DNA from 2 places in the Vibrio sp. F13 genome. Region 1 is predicted to be linked to the other one. Evidence: riboswitches for the same ligand, from Rfam matches in the RefSeq annotation. Region 1 holds a riboswitch; the other holds the start of a gene.
What was found. A riboswitch is a leader RNA that binds a small molecule or an ion and turns the genes downstream of it on or off. The one in region 1 is predicted to bind lysine.
Positions count from the first base shown of each region.

Region 2: it holds a riboswitch for lysine, as region 1 does, so the genes downstream of both, lysC (lysine-sensitive aspartokinase 3) here and LMH68_RS02580 (Na+/H+ antiporter NhaC family protein) in region 1, are expected to answer to the same signal.

Region 1 is NZ_CP170175.1:571,323-576,228, forward strand. It holds gene hisD (histidinol dehydrogenase) at 1-882, opposite strand, end outside; gene hisG (ATP phosphoribosyltransferase) at 882-1,778, opposite strand; His leader region at 1,832-1,967, opposite strand; gene LMH68_RS02580 (Na+/H+ antiporter NhaC family protein) at 2,158-3,750, opposite strand; lysine riboswitch at 3,863-4,040, opposite strand; gene LMH68_RS02585 (H-NS family nucleoid-associated regulatory protein) at 4,405-4,815, shown strand.
Region 2 is NZ_CP170175.1:1,394,887-1,399,792, reverse strand. It holds gene metH (methionine synthase) at 1-267, shown strand, start outside; gene lysC (lysine-sensitive aspartokinase 3) at 383-1,750, opposite strand; lysine riboswitch at 1,859-2,036, opposite strand; gene LMH68_RS06260 (pyridoxal-phosphate-dependent aminotransferase family protein) at 2,213-3,352, shown strand; gene LMH68_RS06255 (PglL family O-oligosaccharyltransferase) at 3,465-4,906, opposite strand, start outside.

The DNA of each region.
Region 1 (4,906 bases):
CGCACGAGACAGTTCTTTCAGTTGCTTTTGAACCGCTTCTGTTACTTGGTCTGCAACCACTGGAGATGGAGTTACCAATACTACTTGAGAGTCAGGCCCGTGTTCCGCTTGGCTCAACAAATCCGCTGCAATGAAGTCTGCATCAGCCGTTTCATCAGCAATCACTAACACTTCAGATGGGCCAGCTGGCATATCAATAGCTGCTCCGCGGAAGTCATTACTCACTTGGCGCTTTGCTTCCGTAACGTAGGCATTACCTGGGCCGAAGATCTTATCGACTTTAGCCACACTCTCGGTACCGTAAGCCATTGCTGCAACCGCTTGACCACCACCAACGTTGTAAACTTCGTCGATCTTACAAAGCTTAGCGACATACAAGATTTCATCAGCGATTGGCGGAGGTGAACAAAGCACAACCTTACGACAACCTGCGATTTGAGCAGGAACACCTAACATAAGAACCGTTGACGGTAGTGGCGCACTGCCACCGGGAATATAAAGGCCAACAGTATTAATCGCGCGCGTCACTTGCTCACACACAACACCAGGCTGTGTCTCAACCTTAATTGGCTGCGGCTTTTGAGCTTCGTGAAACTTAGCAATGTTGCTATAAGCTTGCTCTAACGCTTGCTTCATCTCTGGTGTTAGACGAGCACACGCCTCTTCAATCTCACCCGAACTGACTCGGATAGATTCTGGAGTTACACCATCAAACTTTGCAGTCAGCTTTTTAAGCGCGGCATCGCCTTCATTTCGTACTTTTGCAATAACATCAGAAACAGTCGCTGTGATGTTTGCACCTTCAGTAATAGCTGGACGCTCTAATACCGAGTCTTGCTGTGATTCACTTAAAGATTGCCAAACAACGGTTCTCATCGTCACTACCCCATCATTTTTTCGATTGGTAATACTAGAATCGAGCTTGCACCCAACTCTTTCAGCTGTTCCATTGTTTCCCAGAACAAGTTCTCTGTACTTACTAGGTGCACGGCAACTTTGTCTTTGTCTGTAGATAGAGGAAGAACCGTTGGATCTTCAGCACCAGGCAGTAGTGCTTTGATTTGCTCTAGTTGAGAGGTTGGCGCGTGAAGCATGATGTACTTCGACTCTTTCGCTTGTTGAACACCCTGCATACGAGTCAGTAGTTTTTCAATCAGTGCGGTCTTGTCTGCGTCGAAGTCGCCAACACGTTGAATCAGTGTTGCTTTCGATTGGAAGATAGCTTCTGCTTCTTTTAGGCCGTTCGCTTCAAGCGTTGCACCTGTAGAAACTAAATCAGCGATAGCGTCTGCAAGGCCAGCGCGAGGCGCGACTTCAACCGAACCTGTTAGCATACAAGTGCTGAACTCAACACCCTGCTCGTCCATGTAGGCTTTAAGTAGTTGTGGGTAGGTTGTCGCAATACGTTTGCCCGCTAAGTCTTGTGGGCCGTTGTATTCTTCGTCTTTATTAATAGCGATTGAAAGGCGGCAACCACCGAAGTCTAAACGACGTAGTGTGCGGAACTCTGAAGGCTCTTTAAGAGCAACACGATCTAGACGAACTTCTTCTAGTTCATTTTCACCGATGAAACCAAGGTCAACTACACCATCCATGATAAGACCTGGGATGTCGTCATCACGAACGAGTAACAAGTCGATTGGCATATTTAGTGAGTGAACCACTAGGCGCTCACCCATGATATTAAATTTAACACCACATTTTTTAAGTAGGTCTTGGCACTCTTTACTTAAGCGACCTTTCTTTTGAATTGCGATTCTTAGGCGTTGTGTCTGCATTGCTGTATCCCTGTGCAAATATTTGAATTTATTGATTATTTAAAAGCGCTAAAACTAAAAAACCCTCGGGGACTTTGTCATCCCGAGGGTTTAAATCTAAATTCTTTTGACTTAACCTCCGGGAGTAATCTTGCTCCCGGGTATACGTAAATCTCCCCGAAAGACTAGATAGGGTGATGATGGTGATGAATGTTCATTACTAATTTACGCATACTTATCAGCTCTTAGGTTGTTTGCTGTCTTGTCTCCACACTAACTAAGCTGACATCCTTTTTCAACCATTTATTCGAACTTTTTTCACGAAACTTAAAATTAAATTAACAGGCACAAAAAAGGGAGGCAAACGCCTCCCTGATAGTTTACTGATTAACTTTCAATTTTAGCTTTTGCACGTCGCCATTTTGCAGCGAGAGAAGTAAGCCAATGCAAAACATACAGCAACAAACGTTAGAGACGCTGCGCCAAATGCGATGCCAATTGAAGATGTCATACCTAGAGTGATGAAACCAATGCACGATACGAACGCTACAGACAACGCGTATGGAAGCTGAGTCGAGACGTGGTCGATGTGGTTACAACGAGCACCAGTAGAAGACAGAATCGTCGTATCTGAGATTGGAGAACAGTGGTCACCAAATACTGCACCCGCTAGAACCGCACTTAGCATTGGAAGAATCAGTGCGATATCCGATGCTGCAGCCATGTCACCTGCGATAGGTAGCATGATACCGAACGTACCCCATGAAGTACCTGTAGAGAACGCCATAACGCCCGCTAGAAGGAACAAGATAACTGGTAGCCAGTGGTAATCGATGCTGCCCGTTACTAGAGATGATAGGTACGAACCTGTTTTCATGTCGCCGATTACAGAACCGATAGTCCATGCGAATACAAGGATTAGGATTGCGCCAAACATAGAGCTTGCACCAATCCACATTGTTCTTGCGATATCGGCCATAGATAGCTTTTGCTTGAATACTGTCGCTAGTGCTACTAGTAAGCCGATAACACCACCGTAAACAAGAGATTTACCAACATCTGTATTTTCGAATGCACCAAGTAGGTTAAACGCTTGACCATCAGCAGCTAACGCTTGACCGCCTGTGTAAAGCATCGCAGCTACAGTCGCTACGATCAATGAAACGATCGGCATGATTAGGTCAGAAACAGAACCGTTCTCGCTCTCTTCGATGTCTAGCTCTTCGTTTAGATCGTGAGCTTGCTGGCTATCGTTGTCGCCTTCAAAGCCACGACCTTGAGACGCTTCGATCTCGTGATCGCGCATCTTACCAACATCTAGACCGAACCACGCCACTGCGAACACCATCAATAGTGCAAATACCGCGTAGAAGTTCATTGGAATAAGACGAACATAAGCACCTAGAGCAGAATACTCTGTCACACCATGTGTTACTAAGATGCCACCAATAATAGTAATGATGTAAGCACCCCAACTAGAAGCTGGCATGATCACACACATAGGAGCCGCAGTAGAATCAAGAATATAAGCTAGCTTAGCGCGAGATACGTAGAAACGGTCTGTAACAGGACGAGAGATTGCACCCACTGCCAAGCTGTTGAAGTAATCATCAACAAAGATGAATACACCTAAAAATGCAGCAAGCAGTTTTGAACCACGCTTGCTCTTAACTCGAGACTGAGCCCACTCAGCGAATGCACGAGTACCACCAGAAAGCGTTAATAGCGCTGTTGTCATTCCAAGAATAATTAGGAAAGCAATGATGCTCATGTTCCAAGTATTGATACCACCATCTTCGATGAAAACACCAGATGCTTTAGTAAATACGTAGCTAGCGGCATTACCTACTGAATAGTCAGCCAGTAAGATGGCACCCATAACGATACCGACACCCAAAGAAACCAATACACGGCGGGTAACAATAGCAAGGCTCAAAGCCACAAGGGGCGGAAGCAAAGATAAAGGTGATGTTGCAAAATCTATTAAATTCATGATCTTCAAAAACCAGTTTTTTATTTGGCTAGAGATCTACTGCAGACAAACTTGATACGGCTGACCAAGCTCATGTTGAACTAAGCGAAAGGGAAGTGAACACTTCACCCAACCCTACAGTAGCGCTCCATAGTTTAAAATTAAGACTATGGCAGTGTTGTACCTATTGAGCACAACCCCAGCAAATTGCTTAGATATACAATTTACTTCGGCAATTACACCTTTCATTCCCGTTCATTGGCATCACCCCAACGGAAGTTACTTTTTATAATTGCACCTCTACGTGCGATAACATTATTAACCGTGTAAACCAGAGTTTAACAACAAATTAACCAACACCTCGCATCAGGTAGCCGCAATTGTACTCATCAAGAGCAACAATGCAACATATCATTCCGAGAAAAATAGCTTTTTGTTAATGAACTAATCAATAGAAGAATAGTCTACATAAGTTGACTACTCCACCTGTCACATATCATTTTTTAAGATATTCTTAATAATTATTATAAATTCAATAGAAATACTGCTCTGAATTTTCAACTATTCATCTCACTTTTATATTTAAATATGTAATAGAAGAAATACTATTTGTTTTATTCCTAGGCTCTGTTTATTATTAGGAAGATTATTTAGTTTACCTTGATGGAAAATATCATGTCTGAATTAACAAAAACTCTATTAAATATCCGCAGCCTTCGTGCGTTCTCACGTGAATTAACTCTTGAGCAACTTGAAGAAGCGCTAGACAAGCTGACTATTGTTGTACAAGAGCGTCAAGAGTCTGAAGCTGAAGAGCGTGCTGCTAAAGCAGAGCAAGAAGCTAAGCTTTCTGCTATTGCTGAACAAATTGCAAAAGACGGAATTGATGTTGCCAATCTTATTGCTGCACTTTCTGGTGAAGCAAAATCTAAAACAACAAAAGCTAAACGCGCTCCTCGCCCAGCGAAATACAAATACGTAGACGCAAACGGCGACGAGAAGACTTGGACAGGTCAAGGCCGTACGCCTTCAGCTATCCAAGAACAGCTAGATGCTGGTAAATCTCTAGAAGAGTTTGCTATCTAAACATTTAGTTTACTTAGTGAGTAATCAATTACACGCTAAGCGATAGAATTAATATTTAAGTCGACCCAAGTATTATTTACGACTTCAATAT
Region 2 (4,906 bases), 820 kb from region 1:
GCTCCGGGTTACCCTGCTTGCCCAGAACATACAGAGAAAGGCACGTTGTGGGAGTTGATGGACGTTGAAAAAGCCATCGACATGTCACTAACCACGAGTTACGCAATGTGGCCAGGTGCCTCAGTGTCGGGTATGTATTTCTCACACCCTGATGCTAGATACTTTGCTATTGCACAGATTCAACAGGATCAAGTGGATAGCTATGCTGCTCGTAAGGGCTGGGATATGTTGGAAGCTGAGAAGTGGTTAGGTCCAAACATTAACTAGTTTGAATCTATGACGAGCTTTGGTTCGTAAAGTAAAAAAGAGAAAGGGTTGCTCAAGAGCAACCCTTTTTGTATCTGGGGTTTGGTTAATTAAAACCAATTAATTAACCATCGCCTTATTCAAATAACTCTTGGTGAAGTTTTTGGATCGCCAACTTAGAAACAGATGCATCTAGCAAGAAGCACAAGTTGTGTGGGCTTGCTCCGTAACAAATCATACGTAGATTGAAATCTTCCAGAGTGCCAAACACCTGCTTTGCATAGCCTTTATTTTCACTCATGTTGTTGCCAATAAGCGCAACAAGGCATAGGTCGTGTTCAATATCTACAGAACACAACTCTTCAAGCTCCAGTCGAGCAGCTTCTGGTAACTCAGGAGCACCACCTGATGTGTCTGTTTGATCGAGAGTCAGTGAGACACTGATCTCTGAAGTCGTGATGAGATCGACTGAGATCTTATGTTTAGCAAGGATCTCGAATACCTTCGCCAAAAAGCCGTAAGCATGGAACATGTTTGCACTGCGAAGCGTAACCATCGTTTGGTTGCAACGAAGAGCAAGTGCTCTGAATAATGGTGAGCTTTCAACTTCTTGGCGAATCCAAGTTCCACCTAACTCTGGTGCTTTAGAAGAGCCGACAAATACCGGGATTTGGTGGCGCAATGCAGGTACTAGAGTTGAAGGGTGCAGTATCTTTGCACCAAAGTTTGCCATTTCCGATGCTTCACTAAAGCTGATCTCTGGGATAGGAGAAGCTTTAGGTGCAATACGAGGATCTGTGGTGTAGATACCTGGAACATCCGTCCAGATTTCTAGACCAATCGCCTGTACAGATTCGGCAATCAGTGCTGCTGAGTAATCACTGCCACCGCGGCCTAAAGTCGTGGTGTTACCTTCGCTATCAGCGCCGATAAAACCTTGGGTAACGACAACTTGTTGTTGGCAAAGTGGAATCAGTTTCTCTTGCGCTAGAGCGGCAATATCTTCTAGTTGAGGTTCGGCTTTACCAAAATCATCATTAGTGCGCATCACATCTCTGATATCAAAGCGAACAGCAGGAGTGCCTCGTTCAGAGATGATCTGAGCCAAGATGTGTGTCGACATCAACTCGCCACATGCGACAAGGTGATCCGTCAGTTTAGTACTTGTTTGGAATGATGCGGCCTCTGCAGCGCTCGCAATGTCATCAAGAATGCTGTGGACTTCTTTTTCGATGCTGATTGGATCTGCGAGTTGGTCAAGAATTGCGTTGTGAATGTCCGCTAATTGCGCCATTAGTTCCTGACGACGAGCTTTGTCTTGAACACCATTTGCTAGTTCAACCAGCAAGTTAGTGACACCAGAGCATGCACTACTCACGACCAGTTTCGTGTTTGAGTTGTTTTCAATAATGGCAGCACAACGGCTCATTGCTTCAAAGTTGGCAACACTTGTTCCACCAAACTTAGCGACATTAAAAGAACCAGCTACATTAGATGCACTCACGATATATCTCCCACGACTTCCTAAAATAAAATTACGGTTGGGTAATCCAACGTCCGATGTTTTTCGAAGAGAGTTTTAGAGCAAAAAGAGAGGAATTATTAGAATAGTAACCTCAGAAGCTCTTCACCATATAGAAATGGCGACAGTTGACGGGATTCAGCCCGCTCAACCGATAATAAAGGTCCTGCATCCTTTTATTATCTCGGCACTGCTCCCCATAAATGTTTTGTATTGGAAATGCGGTTCCACAAAACATCTGCCTGGGCAGTGCTCCTCTTCTGCTAGATAGCCGTTTCATTGAACGTTTTTGTGGTAACAATGTCAATCCGTAACTTGAGATAATTGAAAAATAATTTTAACAATTATGTGACAGTGGTTTGACCTCAATACTTATGGCTAATTGCTGAGGTAATCAATTTGCTTTAGGGTGGATTGTTCACAACATTAACGTAAGGGATGTACATGTCTAATTTACCACTCACTACTGCTATCGATAGCTTTTATCCACCACACCGAACGTTAATGGGACCTGGTCCTTCAGATATCTCACCTCAAGTGTTACAGGCTTTGAGCCGTCCAACCATAGGTCACCTAGATCCGCTGTTTATTGCGATGATGGATGAACTGAAACAGCTTCTTAAATACGCTTTCCAGACTGAAAACGAATTTACGATTGCCGTTTCTGCACCGGGCAGTGCAGGTATGGAGACCTGTTTTGTTAACTTGATTGAGCCTGGTGAAAAGGTGATTGTTTGTCGTAACGGTGTCTTCGGTGAGCGTATGCGAGAAAACGTGGTGCGTTGTGGTGGCGAAGCGATCCTTGTTGATGACGAATGGGGCAAGCCCGTTTCAGTTGAAAAGGTAGAACAAGCATTGGCAGAAAACCCCGATGCCGTTGCTGTTGCATTTGTGCATGCAGAGACATCAACCGGAGCGTTATCTGATGCTCAAGCTATCTCTGCTGTCGCTCGTCAGTTTGATGCGTTAACGATTGTTGATGCAGTGACATCATTAGGTGGTGTGCCATTGCTGGTTGATGAGTGGCAGCTTGATGCGGTTTATTCTGGCAGCCAAAAGTGTCTGTCTTGTGTGCCAGGGCTATCTCCAGTGACTTTCTCTCAGCGTGCGGTTGATAAAATGAAAGCCCGTAAAGCACCAGTGCAAAGCTGGTTTTTGGATCAAAGTTTAGTATTAGGTTACTGGAGTGGAGAAGGTAAGCGTAGCTACCACCATACCGCACCCGTGAACAGCCTTTATGCTCTGCATGAGTCGCTGGTTTTGTTGAAAAATGAAGGCTTAGATAATGCGTGGTCTCGTCATCATGCGATGCACCAAGAGCTTAAAGAAGGCGTAGAAGCTCTAGGGTTAAAGTTTGTGGTTGATGAAGAGAGCCGCCTGCCGCAGCTTAATGCACTTTATTTCCCAGAAGGAATTGATGAGGCTAAGATCAGAACGCAGCTTTTAGAAGAATATAATCTTGAAATCGGTGCTGGGCTTGGCTCTTTGGCTGGTAAGGCATGGCGTATCGGCCTAATGGGTTACGGTGCTCGTAAAGAGAATGTCGCGTTGTGCCTAAAAGCGCTAAAAGATGTTTTGAAGTAGCTGCATGAACTGAAATTAAAAAGAAAAGCGCACGAGAGATCGTGCGCTTTTTTGTATCTACCCCAAGCTCCTACTGCCTACTAAGTGAAGCTTGCGTTGCGAATTCTTAACATTATTCTGCAGACGAAACGTTATCTTCTGCTTGTGACACTTTCTTATACTGAACCTTTGAAAAGTCTCTGTTAGGGAATAAAAAGTTCGCTTCGCTACGAATTTGCTCTGCTTTACTTTCTTCTCCTAGGCCTTGATACGCCAGAATCAGATTGCTGTAGAAAGCCGGTCTTGGTTTGCTCTTAATGATCTCCAGTGACCAATCGATGTAAGGCTGTATAAGGCTCGGGTCGGCTTTGTAGAGGCCGATATTAAGGTAAGTGCTGTATATATCCCAATCGTAGCGATCTTTCCACACCACTGGGTTCGTTACCTGCTTAAGAATGTCCGGATTTTTCGGCTTAGACAGTTCAAACTTAGTCAGTACATAGTTGGTGTGCAGGGCGCTCAACATATAAAAACTGACCAAAATAGGGAGCACTAAGCTCAACACTCTAAATAGGGTCTTGCTGATGATACTGAACGACTGTTGATAATGTCGGGAAGAGCGCTGATCTACCCAGTAAATCAATATAATGAATATTATCCAGTGAATCGCCGAGTGGTAAAAAGGATACTCAAGTTGAGAGTGCAAAAGGATTGGGATAAATAACGCGAGCAGGGCTAGACGTGTTCCCTTTGCTGAACTTGTTATGCGTGACATCACCAATATTGCAGCAATCAAGATTCCGATGATTGGTACAATCCCCCCTTCAACTCCCCAAAACAGGAACTCATTGTGCGGGTGATCCATTGAAGGAAGACCTGGATGATAGTTCGAGTTGAGTTGATGTTGGCGAGCTGTATATAGCGTGTATTCAGACTCAAATTTCCCGTAACCATAACCTGTAAATGGCTTTTCGATCATCATATCTAAAGCTTGCGGGAACGTATAAGCGCGCGGGCTTTCTAGGTTCGCTTTCTTGCTAGCGAGGCTATCAGTCGCACTTAGGCTGATCACCGAAAAAGCGACGAAGACACCGACGAGCACTGATGCGCACCATCCGTAGAAGCGTTTCTTGGTCGAGAACTTGTATAGATAGGGCAGAATGCAGATAAACCCAATGACAGCGGCCAACCATCCGGTACGTGATGCAATGATGATCAGCAAGGGCACGGTTAAGGTTGGAGTTAAATACAGTAGGAATGATTCGCTGATCTTATGGTTATATTTAGCCGGCTGCCTTGCTAAAAGGTAAGCGGACAGCACAAAACCAGTAGCAAGAAAGCTTGCCATTACATTCGGTTGTTGAAATATCCCATATGGTCGGTTTGCAGCAGTGTTGTAGCCAAATAGGTTGCCAGGTTCTAATAAGAAATATTGCACATAGCCAAATAGTGCTTGTATAACAACAGCAAGTACAATGAACCACAACATACGTTGCTTGTGTTTATTGCTGAACTTAAATTGCTGCAGCACCACAAATAAGGCAAAGCCCGCCCACAATCCAAGCAAGCGTCCTG